One region of the Pantoea sp. S18 genome, then DNA from elsewhere that is predicted to be linked to it. Evidence: predicted binding sites of a transcription regulator. Region 1 holds the regulator's gene; each other region holds the start of a gene.

Region 1 (6,122 bases):
CGCGTGTGCTTCATCCTGATTTGTGGCGCGCTGAGCATCGTTACCGTTAGCCTGAAACGCGCCGGTATTCCGCTCTATCTGGATAAAGAGGGCAACGGCGATAACTTCGTAAACCGCATTCTGTGGAACCTGATGATCGCCCTGCCTCTGGTTGCTGCCCTAGCCTCCTGCATCGGTTATCTCGCCACCGCGCAGGCGCTGCTGGCGCGTCTGGAAACCTCAGTGGGCATCTGGTTCTTCCTGTTGGTGGTGTATCACATTATCCGCCGCTGGATGCTGATTCAGCGCCGCCGCATCGCCTTTGACCGCGCACGTCAGCGTCGTGCCGATATGCTGGCCAACCGCGCGCGCAGTGAAGAAGAGAAAGAGCAATCGACGCCGGCGAATGCCGACACCATCGAAATCGATGAGCCAAGCATTGATCTCGATGAGATCAGCGCGCAGTCGCTGCGTCTGGTGCGTTCAATCCTGACGCTGATTGCGCTGGTTTCGGTGATTGTGCTGTGGTCAGAAATTCACTCGGCGTTTAGCTTCCTCGATAACATTCCGCTGTGGAATGCCAGCACCACCATTCAGGGCGTCGATAGCGTGCAGGCGATTACGCTGGGCGCGGTGTTGATTGCAATTCTGGTGCTGATTATTACCACGCAGCTGGTGCGCAATATGCCCGCGCTGCTGGAGCTGGCGCTGTTACAGCATCTCAGCCTGGCACCGGGCACCGGCTACGCCATTACCACCTTGACCAAGTATGCGTTGATGCTGATTGGCGGCTTGATTGGCTTCTCGATGATGGGCATTGAGTGGTCGAAGCTGCAGTGGCTGGTTGCCGCGTTAGGTCTGGGTTTGGGCTTCGGGATGCAGGAGATTTTCGCCAACTTTATTTCCGGCCTGATTATCCTGTTTGAGAAACCGATCCGTATCGGCGATACCGTAACCATTCGCGATCTGACCGGCAGCATCACCCGCATCAACACGCGCGCCACCACCATTACAGATTGGGACCGCAAAGAGATCATCGTGCCGAACAAGGCTTTCATTACGGAGCAATTCGTAAACTGGTCGCTGTCGGATTCGGTGACGCGTGTGGTGCTGACGATTCCGGCGCCGGCCAGAGTCAACAGCGATGAAGTGACCAACATTCTTAAGCAGGCGGCCGATCGCTGCACCTACGTGCTGGATATGCCGGCACCGGATGTGTTCCTGGTCGATTTGCAGCAAGGTATTCAGCTGTTTGAACTGCGTGTGCATGCGGCGGAGATGGGACATCGCATGCCGCTGCGCCATGAACTTCATCAGCTGATTCTGCGCGGCTTTGAGGAACACGGCATTGAGATGCCATTCCCGCCGTTCCAGGTACGCATGGAGACGCTAGGAAAACAGAATCCCGCCAGCAACGGCGCGCCCGCCAATAAGACCTTCAAATCTGGCGGATTATAAAAACAAAACGCCCGGCAAATGCCGGGCGTTTTTTATTGCTGCTCAGAGCCGATCACTTCACAAATTCTTCGCCCTGCGCGATATCTTTCTTCAGCGTTTCCAGCATACCGTTTAGCGCCTGCTGTTCAAAGGCACTCAGCGTACCCAGCGGACGGCGCTCAACAATACCGTTTTTGCCCAGCAGCAGCGGCTGCGAGAAGAAGCGGGCGTATTCGCCATCGCCTTCCACATACGCGCACTCCACGACGTTGGCTTCACCTTGCAGGGCGCGAATCAATGACAGGCCAAAACGGGCCGCCGCTTGTCCCATCGACAGCGTTGCCGATCCGCCACCGGCTTTGGCTTCCACCACTTCGGTGCCCGCGTTCTGAATACGTTTGGTGAGATCCGCCACTTCCTGCTCGCTGAAGCTCACGCCTTTTACCTGCGACAGCAGCGGCAGAATGGTTACGCCTGAATGCCCGCCCACCACCGGCACTTCAATCTCGTTAGGCTGCTTGCCTTTCAGCGCCGCGACAAAGGTATTAGCGCGGATGATATCGAGAGTGGAAACGCCAAACAGGCGATTTTTGTCATACACGCCAGCTTTCTTCAGCACTTCGGCTGCAATTGCCACCGTGGTGTTGACTGGATTGGTGATCACGCCAATCAGCGCTTTTGGCGCCGTGCTGGCAACCTGTTCAATCAGGTTACGCACGATACCGGCGTTAACGTTAAACAGGTCGGCGCGATCCATGCCCGGCTTACGTGCCACACCTGCAGAGATCAGCACCACATCGGCACCATGCAGCGCAGGCGTAGCGTCCTCACCGCTAAACCCTTCCACGGTGACTGCCGTTGGGATGTGACTGAGATCGACCGCCACACCCGGCGTTACCGGGGCGATATCGTAAAGTGAGAGAGCTGAGCCTGCGGGTAATTGCGTTTTGAGCAGCAGTGCGAGCGCCTGGCCAATACCACCAGCGGCACCGAGAACGGCAACTTTCATCCTGAACTCCTTATTAAGGTGGGGCAGAGATATGCCGAAAATCCATCAGGTTACGAGTTTAATCAACTTCTCAGGCGATAGCGACTAAACCTGTCGCGCACTTAACACTACGCCGCAATCGGCTCCCGAGACATCTCCACTTCAGAAGTCGCCTGAATGATTCATTCGCAGCCAGCAGACAATGGACGGCAATGATCATCGATATTGTTGTTACCACCTCAATAATATAACAACTTTGCAACCTTCGCTTTGCGCGTCCACCCGCGATTTTGGTGCAACCTCATATTCTGTTATTATGCCCGCCCCGCAGGTCATTACCGCGATTCTCTCATCAGACTTATTGCATAAAAATTCATCTAAATGCATAATAATTTATCTGCCGTGGGCCTGTTGCCCTCTGCAACCCTCTTTTAATTGGTAGCTTATGCGAAACCCATCGAAACAAGACGACTTGATTAAGGCGTTTAAAGCCTTATTGAAGGAAGAGAAATTCAGCTCCCAGGGCGAAATCGTGCAGGCGCTGCAGGAAGACGGCTTCGAGAATATCAATCAGTCCAAAGTTTCTCGCATGCTGACCAAGTTCGGCGCGGTGCGTACGCGTAACGCCAAGATGGAAATGGTTTATTGCCTGCCTGCTGAACTCGGCGTACCCACCACCACCAGCCCGCTGAAGAATCTGGTGCTGGATATCGATTACAACGATGCGTTAGTAGTGATTCACACCAGTCCGGGCGCTGCGCAGCTGATTGCGCGCCTGCTGGATTCGCTGGGCAAAGCGGAAGGGATTCTCGGCACCATCGCCGGTGATGACACCATCTTTATTACCCCTGCGCGCACCTTCTCAGTAAAACAGCTGTACGACGCGATTCTGGTTTTATTCGAACAAGAGCTATAAAACCCTGCTGCATACCGGCAGATCCTCTGCCGGTTATCTTGCCCTTCCCGCTTCATTCGTAACCAACCTGTTACAAACCCCTTTGTAAATAATAAGTTATCCATATGCTTAGCGCTTCTTTTCAAGCTAATAGATTGGTACGACCTTTGCGCCTGCTTAACCTTATGCGCTATTTTACACTGCTTTACACATCGTGCTCAGTGCCTTTCCCTTCTCCATGCGTATCAGCCAGCGAGATCAACCATGATCTTTCGCACTAAAAGATAATTTGATGTAGATCATTGTTTTTACGGCTAAATAACCACCTATGGTTAAGATCCAGGCGTTTTTTATAACTTCAGGTTCTAAAAAAGTGCCATAAGGATAAAGAATTACAACCAAACATTATTAGCTGGATATTAATTTCATGGGTGATTAGATCTATACTTAGTTTCGTGATGCAAATCACACGAAAGAAAAAGATAAAAATAGACGACGAGGAAAAATATCATGAACGTTAAAACTACTATCGCAACCCTGAGTGTTCTATCTGCTCTGTCATTTGGTGCTTTTGCAGCAGATTCTATTAATGCCGAACAGGCAGCGAATCTGCAATCCGCAGGCACCATCAGCGTCAGCGGCGTGGGCGGTTCTCCAATGGATATCCGTCAGCAGTTAAACGATAAAGCCGATCAGCAAGGTGCGAAAGCATACCGCGTGATCGAGGCGAATACCGGTGACAGCTACCACGCAACCGCTGAGCTGTATAAATAAGTTACTGACTTAAGACGCAATGTGAACGGCGACCCGTTTGAGACGCTCTTGCCTCTCAGGTTGCCGACCCCAATTTCAGGAGAGTGAATCATGAAAACCAAATTAGCTATCGCAGTACTGGGCCTGGCTTCTGTTCTTTCTTTTGGCGCGAGCGCCGCAAGCCTGGTTTCAAACGAACAAGCTGAACAGCTGCAATCCCTGAACCAAACCATCAGCGTGAGCGGTGTTGACGGCGACCAAACCAACGTTCGTCAGGAACTGTCACAGAAAGCCGATGCGCAGGGTGCTAGCCATTACCGCATTATTGAGAGCAACCGTGGCGATACCTTCCACGTTACTGCTGAACTCTACAAATAATCACTAATTGAACGTCCGGCGCCTTGAAGGCGCCAGGCAATAGATCGACGACCCGCCTACCCCTTTTCTGCCGCAGGTTGTTGATTAAACGAGGAGAAAATTATGAAAATCAAAACAACCATCGCAACTGCTACTCTGCTTTCCCTGTTCGCCTTTGGTGCTTCTGCAGCACAGCTGGTGACTGAACAACAGGCGCAGAATCTGCAACCTACCGGCAGCACTATTTCAATCAGCGGAACCGGCGGTTCGCCAATGGATTATCGTGCCGAGCTTTCTCAGAAAGCGGATGAGCAAGGTGCCAGCGCTTACAAAGTGATTGAAGCGAAAACCGGCGACAGCTATCACGTGACAGCTGAGCTGTATAAGTAATTCCTCGTCAATTAAGACGAACCCTTTGGCCCCGCTCGCCGGGGCCCTTTTTACTTTATATTGAAGCGGAGCTGGCCCTCCAGCTCCTCTTCTGCTTCATCAAATAGCAGGATCAATGCGCCATACCGGCGTTTCTGCCCTTTCCCTAGATTTACAAACTCAATCTCCAGCGGCAACGGCAGTTGCTCACCCACAATCGCATCCCAAAGATCGTCAAGATCGTTGATGGCGAGATCGGCTAGCGCAAAACGATCGCTAAACTGTCGATAAAAATGGGCTTGATCGACAATCTCATCGAAATCGAAACGCTCGGTTCTCATCATGACGCCCTCTTAGTTGTCGCGGCTAGCTGAGTCCGCCGAGGTGCAACGCTTTGACTTCCAGATACTCTTCCATCCCCAACACTGAGCCTTCGCGTCCCAAACCGGATTCTTTCACCCCGCCAAACGGTGCCAGCTCCGTTGATACCGCGCATTCGTTAATACCGATCATGCCCGCTTCCAGCGCCGCTGAGACGCGGAACACCCGCTGCAAATTCTGCGTGTAGAAGTAAGCTGCCAGGCCATATTCAGTATTGTTGGCGCGCGCAATCACCTCGGCTTCATCATCAAAGCGGAAACAGGCCGCAACCGGACCAAACGTCTCTTCCTGCGCCAGCTTCATCTCTTCATGTGCTTCGGCGATGACCGTCGGTTGCCAGAAATTGCCACCAAGAGGATGACGTTCGCCGCCAACCAGCAATTTGCCGCCTTTGCTTAACGCATCTTTGACGTGCTCTTCCACTTTCTCCAGCGCGGACTGCTCAATCAGCGGGCCGACAATCACGCCCTCTTCCACGCCATTACCGACTTTGAGTTTACCCACCGCATCGGCCAGTTGATTGACGAAGCGATCGTACACCGCGTTATGCACATAGAAGCGGTTAACGCTGACGCACACCTGTCCGGCATTGCGGAATTTGTTAGCAATCGCGCCCTGCACCGCCGCATCAATATCGGCATCATCAAACACGATATAAGGCGCATTGCCGCCTAACTCCATCGAGACTTTTTTCATGGTTTCGGCGGCATTACGCATCAGCGTTTTGCCCACTGCGGTGGAACCGGTAAAGGAAATTTTGCGCACCGCTTTGCTAGCCATGATCGCGTCGCTGATGGCATGCGTATCGCCCGCCACCGCATTGAGCACGCCATCAGGCACGCCGGCTTTCTGCGCCAGCGCCAGCAGCGCGAAGGCGCTCAACGGCGTGTTATTCGCGGGTTTGATGATGCCGGTACAACCAGCGGCCAACGCAGGACCGAGTTTGCGCGTCAGCATCGCCAT
Region 2 (6,122 bases), 300 kb from region 1:
AACGCGCAAAATGGTGGGTGCAAGTGTCGCTATGGACATGGTGAAAATCCTGTCGCGAGAAGGCGTGAAGGATTTCCATTTCTATACGCTGAACCGCGCAGAGTTGAGTTACGCGATTTGCCACACGCTGGGCGTGCGTCCGGCGATGGGTGGATAAGATTGGCGGTCGCCATGAATGGCGACCCTACAGGTTTCCGGTTTTGTAGGGTGCGCATTCATGCGCACCGGTAAAACAATAAAAAAGGAGCCGGTTGGCTCCTTTTTTACATCATTTCACTAGATTAACCGGTATTACGCATTCCCGCCGCGACACCCGCGATCGTCACCATCAGCGCTTGTTCTACACGCGCATCAGGCTCATCACCGCGCTCTTCTTGCGCACGTGAACGATGCAGCAGTTCAGCCTGCAACACGTTCAGCGGATCGGTATAGACGTTACGCAGCGCGATAGATTCAGCAATCCATGGTTGGTCGGCCATCAAATGCGCATCGTTGGCGATGGTCAGCACCGCTTTGATATCCGCATCCAGCTGATCGCGCAGTTGCTTGCCGAGTGGCCACAGTGATTTATCCACCAGACGCTGATCGTAGTACTCCGCCAGCCACAGATCGGCTTTCGAGAACACCATCTCCAGCATGCCAAGACGTGTGGCGAAGAACGGCCATTCGCGGCACATGTTCTCCAGCTCATCCTGATGACCTTCATCCATCGCTTTCTGCAACGCGGCACCCGCGCCCAGCCAGGCTGGCAGCATCAGGCGGTTCTGCGTCCAGGCGAAGATCCATGGAATAGCACGCAGCGATTCCACACCGCCGGTTGGGCGACGTTTAGCCGGACGTGAACCCAGCGGCAATTTACCCAGTTCCTGCTCTGGCGTGGCCGAGCGGAAATAGGGCACGAAGTCCGGGTTTTCACGCACATAACCGCGATACATCGCACAGGAGTGCGCCGACAGACCATTCATGATCTCCTGCCATTCGCGCTTTGGTTCCGGCGGTGGCAGCAGGTTGGCTTCCAGAATCGCACCGGTATACAGCGACAGGCTGGCGATGGTGACTTCTGGCAAACCGTATTTGAAGCGAATCATCTCGCCCTGTTCGGTCACGCGCAGGCCACCTTTCAGGCTGCCCGGCGGTTGTGACAACAGCGCAGCATGGGCTGGCGCGCCGCCACGACCGATTGAGCCGCCGCGTCCGTGGAACAGCGTCAGCGTGATGCCCGCGCTTTCACAGGTTTTGATCAGCGCATCCTGCGCCTGATATTGCGCCCAGCTGGCGGCCATCACACCGGCATCTTTCGCCGAGTCGGAATAGCCAATCATCACCATCTGTTTGCCGTTGATAAAGCCGCGATACCAGTCGATGTTCAGCAACTGCGTCATCACGTCGTTGGCGTTGTTCAGGTCATCAAGGGTTTCGAACAGCGGCGCAACCGGCATGGCGTAAGGAATGCCGGCTTCTTTTAGCAGCAGATGCACGGCCAGCACGTCCGACGGCGTTTTCGCCATGGAGATCACGTAGGAAGCGATTGAACCCTGCGGCGCTTCGGCCACCACTTTGCAGGTATCCAGCACTTCACGCGTCTCATCGCCCGGTTCCCACTGATGCGGCAACAGCGGACGCTTAGAATTCAGTTCGCGGATCAGGAAGGCTTGTTTATCGGCTTCTGACCAGCTTTCGTAATCACCGAGGCCAAGATAACGCGTTACTTCGGCAATCGCCTGGGTATGGCGGGTGCTCTCCTGACGGATATCGATACGTACCAGCGGCACGCCGAAACACTTCACGCGGCGTAGCGTGTCCAGCAGCTGGCCGTTGGCGATGATGCCCATGCCGCACTGTTGCAGAGATTGATAGATAGCGAACAGCGGTTCCCACAGCTGATCGTTGGAGACCAGCAGATCGGCCGGACGCGGCAGGCGCTCGCCTTTCAGACGGCGGCCAAGATAGGCCTGCGTGGTCATCAGCTGGCTGCGGATGCGCTTCAGCACCATACGGTACGGCTCGAGCGCTTCCGGATCGCCGCACAGCTCGCGCACTTCGTCGCTACATTCGGACATCGACAGCTCAGAAACCAGCACGCCGATATCGCGCAGGAACAGGTCCGCGGCTTTCCAGCGGCTCAGCTGCATCGCGTGGCGGGTAATCGGTGCGGTGACGTTCGGGTTGCCGTCACGGTCGCCGCCCATCCACGAGGTAAATTTAATCGGCACGAAATCGACCGGCAGCTTAATGCCAAAGGTCTCTTCAACTTGCTCGTTCAGCTCACGCAGGAAGGCTGGCACGCCTTGCCACAGGCTGTTTTCCACCACGGCAAAGCCCCATTTGGCTTCATCGATTGGCGTTGGACGGTATTTGCGGATTTCGTCGGTATGCCACGCTTGTGCCACCAACTGGCGCAGACGGCGCATCACCTGCGTGCGCTCGTAATCGGAAATGTCGCTGTGATCGAGTTGCTGCAAACAGCTGTTCACTTCGCCCAGCATATGGATCAGCGTGCGGCGGGTAATTTCGGTGGGGTGCGCAGTCAGCACCAGCTCCAACGACAGCTCTTCAATCGACTGACGGATTGCCGCTTCGCTGATATCGCCTTGCTGTTTCAGGCGCTCGAAAGTCTTTTTCAGCAGTTCAGGATGGTTCGCGCCATCACCGCTACGGGAAATGGTTTGGTACTGTTCAGCGACGTTGGTGAGATTAAGGAATTGGCTAAAGGCACGCGCCACCGGCAGCAGCTCGTCATTCGACAGATTTTGCAGCGTGGTCAGCAGTTCCTGACGATGGGTGTCATTTCCCGCACGGGATGACTTAGAGAGTTTACGGATGGTCTCCACCTGGTCGAGGATGTTCTCTCCTAGTGCATCCTTAATCGTATCCCCGAGCAGTTTGCCGAGCATACTGACATTACTTCGCATTGCGGAATATTGTTCGTTCATTGGACCCTGACACCCTCATCATCTTTTTAAATATCCCCACGGGAATTATTTACCCACGGGCATAACATCGTCTTTTATCTAGCCACGTATCTTCCTGCACGTCAATTGCCTTAAATCTACGTAAATGTGCTGCTAAATGGCGGAAATTCAAAGAATTTGCTTGCAGCGAAGCGAGATAAGTTATTCTTATTATCAAATCCCGAACAATGACGGGGCAATTTGCTGATTTAACAGTGAAATGCCCCATCTGTTGTTCATCAATGACAAAAATGCTGCACGACTTGAGTGATAAGCGCATGAGTCGGCTTGATAAATGCGGTATCAATAAACTCATCAGGTTGGTGGGCTTGATTGATAGATCCCGGGCCTAAAACCAGCGTTGGACACAATTGCTGGATAAAAGGCGCTTCAGTGCAATAGTTCACCACTTCGGTTGGCACGCCCAGCAGCTTCTCCACCACTTGCACCAGCTCATGATCGGCCGGGCATTCGTAGCCTGGAATCGGCGGATGCAGTTCGCCCACGGTTAATCGTCCTGGCCAGCGTGCACTCACCGGTGCCAGCGCGTCATTCAGCAGACCATCTAAATCGCTCAGGGTTAAGCCCGGCAGCGGACGAATATCCATGTGCAATTCACAGCAGGCGCAGATGCGGTTAGCGGCGTCGCCACCATGAATATGGCCGAAGTTCATGGTTGGATAAGGAATGGCAAAACCATCGTGGTTGTAACGCTCTTTCAGCGTGTTACGCAGCTGCATCAGCTGGGTAATGGATTCATGCATCAGCTCAATGGCGTTGACGCCGCGCGACGGATCGCTGGAGTGGCCCGATTGTCCCTGAATACGAATCACATTCGACAGATGACCTTTGTGCGCGCGCACCGGCTTGAGTGAGGTTGGCTCGCCGATGATGGCGCAATCCGGACGCAGTTGCGTTGATTCAGAGAAATACTTCGCGCCCGCCATGGTGGTCTCTTCATCGGCGGTGGCGAGGATGTAGAGCGGCTTGCTGAGTTTGGTCACGTCAACGTCACGCAGCGCATCCAGAATAAAGGCGAAGAAGCCTTTCATATCGGCGGTGCCCAGGCCGTAAAGCTTGTTGTCGTGTTCCGTCAGCGTGAAGGGATCGCGCGTCCAGCGGCCATCATCGTAGGGAACGGTGTCGGTATGACCGGCCAGTAACAGGCCGCCTGCGCCCAATCCGCTGCGCGCCAGCATGTTGAATTTATGCCGCGTGCCAGGCACCGGCTGCACTTCTACACTGAAGCCAATATCGCGGAACCAGCCGGCCAGCAAATTGATTAAAGTTTCATTACTCTGATCCAGTGCGCTATCGGTTGCGCTGATTGATGGCGTGGCAATCAACTGGCGGTAGAGTTCGATAAAAGGTGGTAATTTTGTCTTCACTGTTGACGGTCCTTGGGTTAGGATGTATCAATATTCATGCATTAATAGTGAATAAAAATACAATAGCGTCGCTTGCATGTGAAGCATCAAATCTTCTGCAAACGGCATTCTGGGCAACGGGGCAAGGCCGCGACCCGATACGTGACTGTAATAAGGTATACAGCCTGATGTTGAATACGCTGATCGTTGGTGCCAGTGGTTACGCTGGCGTAGAGCTTGCCACCTACCTGAATCGCCATCCGCATATGAACATAACCGCTTTGGCGGTTTCAGCGCAAAGCCCGGATGCTGGAAAGTTATTGTCGGATTTGCATCCGCAGCTCAAAGGCATTGTCGATTTGCCGCTGCAGCCGCTGAGCGATGCTGCTGAATGGGCCGACAAAGTGGATGTGGTGTTCCTCGCCACCGCCCATGAAGTCAGCCACGATCTGGCACCTGAATTCCTCAAAGCCGGTTGCGTGGTGTTCGATCTCTCCGGCGCGTTCCGCGTAAACGACGACGCTTTCTATACCCAATATTACGGTTTCAGCCATCAGCATCAGGATTGGCTGGATAAGGCGGTTTACGGCCTGGCCGAATGGCAGCACGACAAAATCAAAGATGCGGAGCTGGTTGCGGTGCCGGGTTGCTACCCAACCGCAGCCCAGCTTTCGCTGAAACCGCTGATCGCAGCGGGCTTGCTTAACGATGCACAGTGGCCAGTGATTAACGCCACCAGCGGCGTGAGCGGTGCAGGGCGCAAAGCCAACGTTGGCACCAGCTTCTGTGAAGTGAGCTTGCAGCCGTACGGCCTGTTTAATCACCGTCATCACCCGGAAATCGTGGCACATCTCGGTACGCCGGTGATCTTCACGCCACATCTGGGCAGCTTCCCGCGCGGTATTTTGTCGACCACTACCTGCCGCCTGAAAGCGGGCGTGACGCAGCAGGATGTGGCGGATGCTTTCCATAATGCATACCACGACAAACCGCTGGTGCGCGTGTATGACAAAGGCGTACCGGCGCTGAAAGCGGTGGTCGGTTTGCCGTTTTGCGACATCGGCTTCGCCATGCAAGGCGAGCACCTGATTGTGGTGGCTGCCGAAGATAACCTGCTGAAAGGCGCCTCATCGCAGGCGGTTCAGTGTTTGAACATTCGTTTCGGCTTCCCCGAAACGCTGTCTTTGATTTAACGAACGGATAACGCAATGAATCCATTGATCATTAAACTGGGTGGCGTGCTGCTGGATAGCGAAGAAGCGCTGGCCCGTCTGTTTGATGCCCTGCTGGCGTACCGCAATGAACATCAGCGTCCGCTGATCATTGTGCACGGCGGTGGTTGCGTGGTGGACGAGCTGATGAAGAAGCTCGCGCTGCCGGTGAAAAAGAAGAACGGTTTGCGCGTGACGCCAGCCGATCAGATTGACATTATTACCGGTGCGTTAGCCGGTACCGCCAACAAAACGCTGCTGGCGTGGGCGAAGAAATATGGCATCGGCGCAGTCGGTTTGTGCCTCGGCGACGCCGGTTTGGTTAATGTGGCGCAGTTCGATGAAGAGCTGGGACATGTTGGCAACGCAACGCCTGGCAATCCGGCGCTGGTGAACACGCTGCTGGCGGCGGGCTACATGCCGGTAATCAGTTCAATTGGCATCACCGACGGCGGCGAGTTGATGAACGTCAACGCTGACCAGGCGGCGACTGCGCTGGCGGCGACCATTGGTGCCGATTTAGTGCTGTTGTCTGACGTTAGCGGCATTCTCGATGGCAAAGGTCAACGCATTGAAGAGATGACCGCCGCGAA
Region 3 (6,122 bases), 1.1 Mb from region 1:
TGGCGATCACGTTGTGTTTCAGCAGCTCCGGCTGGGGATTGGCTTTCAACTGGGCAGCGGTATGCAGCACCAGCTCCAGCTCGTCGCGGTTGAGATCGTTGATGGAAATAATGTGCTTGCGATATAGCGGGTTGGCCATAGCGTTCTCCTCTGCGCTGCCGGATTGCGGACAAAAAAAAGCCCCTGCTTAAGGGGCTTTTTTTACGATCGATTGATGACGGAAAGAAACAGATGCGCCGCCCGCTGTCAGGCGTCGTTGAGCGTCAAATTGTGCGCTGCGCTGTTGCATGTTTCCTCCGGCAAATTGGGCCGCATTATACGCATTCACTGATTTGCATCAAGCAAATATCGCGCACGAGGTAAACGTTTGCGGCGCGACCAATCATAGCTTGCCGAGTGTCGCCACCATCACCGCTTTAATGGTGTGCATGCGGTTTTCAGCCTGATCGAACACGATGCTGTGCGCAGATTCAAACACCTCATTACTCACTTCCATGCCATCCTGCAAACCGTACTGCTCGGCCATTTGCCGGCCCAGCGTGGTTTTGTCGTCATGGAAGGCAGGCAAGCAGTGCAGGAACTTCACCTGCGGATTGCCGGTCAGTGCCAGCATCGCGCTGTTAACCTGATAAGGACGCAGCAGAGCGATGCGATCTTCCCACACCGATTTGGCTTCGCCCATCGACACCCACACATCAGTGTAGATGAAGTCGGCACCTTGCACGCCTTCGGCGATATCTTCGGTTAGGGTGATTTTGCCACCGGTTTGCTGCGCGGCCACGCGGCATTGCTCGACCAGTTCCGCTTCCGGCCAGCAGCCTTTTGGTGCCACCAGACGCAGATCCAGGCCGACCAGCGCAGCGGCTTCCAGCATGCTGTTACCCATGTTGTTACGCGCATCGCCAACGTAAACCAGCGTCATTTCATTCAGCGCTTTACCCGGCAAATGTTCCTGCATCGTCAGCAGATCGGCCAGCAGTTGCGTGGGGTGGAATTCGGTGGTCAGGCCATTCCATACCGGCACGCCAGCGAATTCTGCCAAGGTTTCCACCAGTTCCTGACCGTAACCGCGATATTGAATACCGTCATACATGCGTCCCAGCACGCGCGCGGTGTCTTTCATTGACTCTTTATGGCCGATTTGGCTGCCACTTGGGCCGAGATAGGTAACGTTAGCGCCCTGATCGTAAGCGGCAACTTCGAAAGAGCATCGGGTACGAGTCGAGTCTTTTTCGAAGATGAGCGCGATGTTTTTGCCTTTCAGGTATTGCGTTTCGCTGGCATTTTTCTTTGCGTGTTTTAATTCACCTGCCAGACTCAGCAGAGAATCGATTTCGGCTGGGGTGAAATCCAGCAATCTCAGGAAATGTCTTTGATGTAGCTGACTCATACAGCGCTCCGGGTGCCCACATTAAAATGAATTAAAATTCAATCTAACCGTATGAATATGCATTTTCAACCCCAGCGTTAAGAAACTTGTTGTTTTGTGTAGTGGCGCGCGAGGCAGTGTGGGAAAATAATTGTATTCAGCCGAATATTTGAGGACACACCCATGGCATATGAAGCATTGCTGGAAGAACAGCGCGAAGAGACGCGACTGATCATTGAAGAGTTGCTGGAAGACGGCAGCGATCCAGATGCGCTTTACACTATCGAACATCATCTCTCCTGCAACAACTTTGACTCGCTGGAGAAGGTCGCGGTTGATGCCTTCAAACTGGGCTACGAAGTCAGCGAGCCAGAAGAGCTGGAGCTGGAAGATGGCACCACCGTGATGTGTGTGGATATCCTGAGCGAAGGCGCGTTGAAGCCTGAGCTGATTGATGCGCAGGTTGAGCAACTGGTGAATCTGGCGGGCAGCTACAACGTCGATTACGACGGTTGGGGCACCTACTTTGAAGATCCTGATGCCGAAGATGAAGACGACGATGGCGAGTTCATCGACGACGAAGAAGACAACGGTGTGCGTCACTAAGCATTAATGGGCGGCGCTCGCCGCCCTGAAACCTCTCCCCGTAAGACAAAGACTGCCCATGAATTACGCTCCGCTATTAGAACCGATCTATCAATTCCTGCATTGCCGCACGCCACAAGCGTGGATTGATGAAGCGCGCAAGCCGGAAAATCTGACGTTGTTGCTCACCGATCACATGGTTTGCGAATTAAAGGCCGCGCAAACTGCGGTGTTTATCATCCGTAAATACGTGGCGGATAAGCCGAGTGGTGATGCCATTCTGGCGTGGCTCAAGCCGTATGAAGATTTTATCTACCGCGATGAGCAGGACAGTAACTTTATCAATGCCCACAAGAATCTGACCAAAAGCATTATCGTGCGCAACGAACTGCCGTGGGCCGACGATCTGGTGGAGATGATGGTGCTGCTGGTGAAAGAGGAGCTGCATCACTTCTATCAGGTGTGGGAGATCATGCAGTCGCGCGGTTTGCCGTATCGCAAAATCACCGCAAGCCGCTATGCCAAAGGTTTGATTCGCGAAATTCGCACTTATGAGCCGGAAGCGCTGGTGGATAAGCTGATTTGCGGGGCGTACATCGAAGCGCGTTCCTGCGAGCGTTTCGCCAGTCTTGCGCCTTATCTGGATGAGCAACTGGAGAAGTTCTATATTTCGCTGCTGCGCTCGGAAGCGCGTCACTATCAGGATTACCTGAAGCTGGCACAGCAGATTTCGCCGAAGGACATTGCCCCGCGCGTGCAGGTGTTTGGTGAAACAGAAGCACGCTTAATCAGTGAGCCGGATGGCGAGTTACGCTTTCATAGCGGTGTGCCGGCGGTTTAAGCAATGGCTGCTTCCTGGTGCGCATGAATGCGCACCCTACAAAAAACCGGCTATAAACCGTAGGGTCGCCATTCATGGCGACCTCAATCATCACAACACCTTCAACATCCGCACTTCACAATCCACATGCCCGGTACAACCCATCGCGCTATCAATCAGCTCAAACCCCAACGACTCGTACAGCTTAATCGCACGCGTCAAACTGCCAGTCGTCTCCAGATAGCAACGCTGAAAACCCCGTTGACGGGCAAATTCCATGGCGCGCAGCGCCAGATCGCGCGCCAACCCTAAGCCGCGCACCTGCGGCAGGAAATACATCTTCTGCAGCTCGCAGATATCCGGCGCGCTACACGCCAGCGGAGCAACGCCGCCGCCGCCCACCACCACACCATCATGTTCCACAATCCAGTAGGCGCTATTGGCTTCGCTGTAGAGTTCGAACAGGCGATCGAGATGGGGATCGGACACGGTGTAGCCTTTGTCCGCCGTCAGGCCAAATTCAGCTGACACATCACGGATCACCTGCGCGATCAGCGAGTTATCGGCAGCGGTAATGGGGCGCACCTTTAAATTGATGGAGGCGTCGGTGGTCATCATTATCTTCCGGTATAAAAAAGCCGGGCAGTGCCCGGCTTCGATTAAGCAGTTGGACTGAAGCGCTTACAATGCCGCAATCACGCCCTGCTGTTCAAACAGTTTTGCTTTTGATTGCTCAAGCTCAGCCACGCGCTCACGCTCTTTCGCGACAACCGCTTCCGGCGCACGTGAGACGAAGCCTTCGTTCGCCAGCTTGGTCTGGATCTTCTCGATTTCGACATCAAGTTTCACCAGCTCTTTCGCCAGACGCTCCAGCTCGGCTTCTTTGTTGACCAGATCCGCCATCGGGATCAGCAACTCAGCGCCTTCAACAATCTTGGTGACCGAAACCGGGCCTTTCTCGCCCGCAGGCAGAATGGTCAGGCTTTCCAGACGCGCCAGACGCGACAGGAAGGTGCGGTTCTCTTCTACGCGACGCTGAGCGGCGGCAGAGCAGTCACGCAGCAGCACGTCGAGCGGCTTGCTTGGTGCGATGTTCATCTCAGCACGGATATTACGCACCGCAACGATCGCCTGCTTCATCCACTCGATATCGGCCTGCGCCTCGGCATCCTCTTTCGCCGCTTCATACTGCGGGAACGGCTGCAGCATGATGGTATCGTGGTCGATGTTTTTCAGACCTTTCACACGCTGCCAGATGGTTTCGGTGATGTAAGGAATGATTGGATGCGCCAGACGCAGCAGCGCTTCCAGCACGGTGACCAGCGTATTACGCGTACCGCGCAGTTCCGCTTCGCTACCGCTGGTCATCACCGGCTTGGTCAGCTCCAGATACCAGTCACAGAACTGGTTCCAGGTGAAGTCGTACAGAATGTTGGCCGCGATATCAAAGCGATAGCTATCCAGCGCTTCGCGATAGGCTTTCACGCTGCGGTTGAACTCGCTCAGGATCCAGCGATCCGCCAGCGACAGCTTCATTTCGCCGCCGTTTTGGCCGCAATCCTGCTCTTCGGTATTCATCAGCACGAAGCGGCTGGCGTTCCACAGCTTGTTACAGAAGTTGCGGTAACCTTCGAGGCGCTTCATATCCCAGTTGATGTCACGACCGGTAGACGCCAGCGCGGCGAGGGTAAAGCGCAGCGCATCGGTACCTGAAGGCACGATGCCGTCCGGGAATTGCTTCTCGGTACGTTTGCGGATCTTCTCAGCCAGCTGCGGCTGCATCATGTTGCCGGTACGCTTCTCCAGCAGATCTTCTAGCGAAATACCGTCAATCATATCCAGTGGATCGATGACGTTGCCTTTCGACTTGGACATCTTCTGGCCTTCTTCATCACGGATCAAACCTGTCATGTAGACGGTTTTGAACGGCACCTGCGGTTTGCCGTTTTCATCTTTGATGAAGTGCATGGTCAGCATGATCATGCGCGCAATCCAGAAGAAGATGATGTCGAAGCCGCTCACCAACACGCTGGTTGGATGGAAGGTACGCAGCGCTTCGGTGTTCTCTGGCCAGCCCAGCGTCGAGAAGGTCCACAGACCGGACGAGAACCAGGTATCCAGCACGTCGTCGTCCTGGCGCAGCGCCACGTCGGCGGCCAGATTGTTTTCCTGGCGCACTTCGTCTTCGGTGCGGCCAACATAGACGTTGCCGTCGTTGTCGTACCATGCTGGGATGCGATGTCCCCACCACAGCTGACGTGAAATACACCAATCCTGAATGTCGCGCATCCATGAGAAGTACATGTTTTCGTACTGCTTCGGCACGAACTGGATGTCGCCGTTTTCTACCGCTTCAACCGCAACTTTCGCCAGCGGTGCGGTGCGCACATACCATTGGTCGGTCAGCATTGGCTCGATCACCACACCGCCGCGATCGCCGTAAGGCACGGTCAGGTCGTGCGGTTTGATCTCTTCCAGCAGGCCGATCTCATCAACGGCAGCAACAATCGCTTTACGCGCGGCGAAACGCTCCATCTTCTGGAACTGTGCCGGGATGTCGTCGGCGCACTCGTCGCTGACTTCGCCATTGGTGTCGAATACTTCCGCGCGCTCGCGGATATCGCCATCAAAGGTCAGAATGTTGATCATTGGCAGCTTATGACGACGACCCACTTCGTAGTCGTTGAAGTCATGCGCAGGGGTGATCTTCACGCAGCCGGTGCCTTTTTCCATGTCAGCGTGTTCATCGCCAACGATCGGAATGCGACGATTCACCAGCGGCAGGATCAGCTCTTTGCCGATGAGATCTTTGTAGCGTGGATCTTCCGGGTTAACCGCGACGCCGGTATCGCCCAGCAGGGTTTCCGGACGCGTGGTCGCCACCACCAGATAATCTTTGCCTTCAGCGGTTTTCACGCCGTCAGCCAGCGGATAGCGGATATGCCACATCGAGCCTTTGCTCTCGCGGTTTTCCACTTCCAGATCGGAGATGGCGGTACGTAGTTTTGGATCCCAGTTCACCAGGCGCTTGCCACGGTAAATCAGGTTCTCTTTGTACAGGCGGACAAACACTTCGCGCACCGCGTTGGACAGGCCTTCATCCATGGTGAAGCGCTCGCGCTCCCAGTCAACCGAGTTGCCGAGACGACGCATCTGGCGCGTAATAGTGCCGCCAGATTCCGCTTTCCACTGCCAGATTTTGTCGATGAACGCATCGCGGCCATAATCCTGGCGCGTTTTGCCCTCTTCAGCGGCGATTTTACGTTCTACCACCATCTGCGTAGCGATACCGGCGTGATCGGTACCGGCCTGCCACAAGGTATTTTTACCCTGCATGCGCTGGTAGCG

What was found. The regulator ArgR, encoded in region 1, controls arginine synthesis, uptake and breakdown. The targets are predictions, from matches to a motif close to ANTGAATAAAAATACANT.
Region 2: the regulator ArgR is predicted to act here: its motif matches at 4,386-4,403, upstream of argC (N-acetyl-gamma-glutamyl-phosphate reductase).
Region 3: the regulator ArgR is predicted to act here: its motif matches at 1,416-1,433, upstream of argF (ornithine carbamoyltransferase).

The regions. Positions count from the first base shown of each region.
Region 1 is NZ_CP142688.1:3,827,307-3,833,428, forward strand. It holds gene mscM (miniconductance mechanosensitive channel MscM) at 1-1,437, shown strand, start outside; gene mdh (malate dehydrogenase) at 1,490-2,425, opposite strand; gene argR (transcriptional regulator ArgR) at 2,850-3,320, shown strand; gene yhcN (peroxide/acid stress response protein YhcN) at 3,810-4,073, shown strand; gene VIJ98_RS17735 (YdgH/BhsA/McbA-like domain containing protein) at 4,164-4,430, shown strand; gene yhcN (peroxide/acid stress response protein YhcN) at 4,533-4,799, shown strand; gene VIJ98_RS17745 (hypothetical protein) at 4,850-5,119, opposite strand; gene VIJ98_RS17750 (NAD-dependent succinate-semialdehyde dehydrogenase) at 5,145-6,122, opposite strand, start outside.
Region 2 is NZ_CP142688.1:4,132,290-4,138,411, reverse strand. It holds gene metF (methylenetetrahydrofolate reductase) at 1-157, shown strand, start outside; gene ppc (phosphoenolpyruvate carboxylase) at 282-2,933, opposite strand; gene argE (acetylornithine deacetylase) at 3,191-4,339, opposite strand; gene argC (N-acetyl-gamma-glutamyl-phosphate reductase) at 4,507-5,511, shown strand; gene argB (acetylglutamate kinase) at 5,527-6,122, shown strand, end outside.
Region 3 is NZ_CP142688.1:592,859-598,980, forward strand. It holds gene pyrB (aspartate carbamoyltransferase) at 1-139, opposite strand, end outside; gene argF (ornithine carbamoyltransferase) at 383-1,390, opposite strand; gene rraB (ribonuclease E inhibitor RraB) at 1,553-1,975, shown strand; gene miaE (tRNA isopentenyl-2-thiomethyl-A-37 hydroxylase MiaE) at 2,034-2,795, shown strand; gene VIJ98_RS02650 (GNAT family N-acetyltransferase) at 2,886-3,389, opposite strand; gene VIJ98_RS02655 (valine--tRNA ligase) at 3,456-6,122, opposite strand, start outside.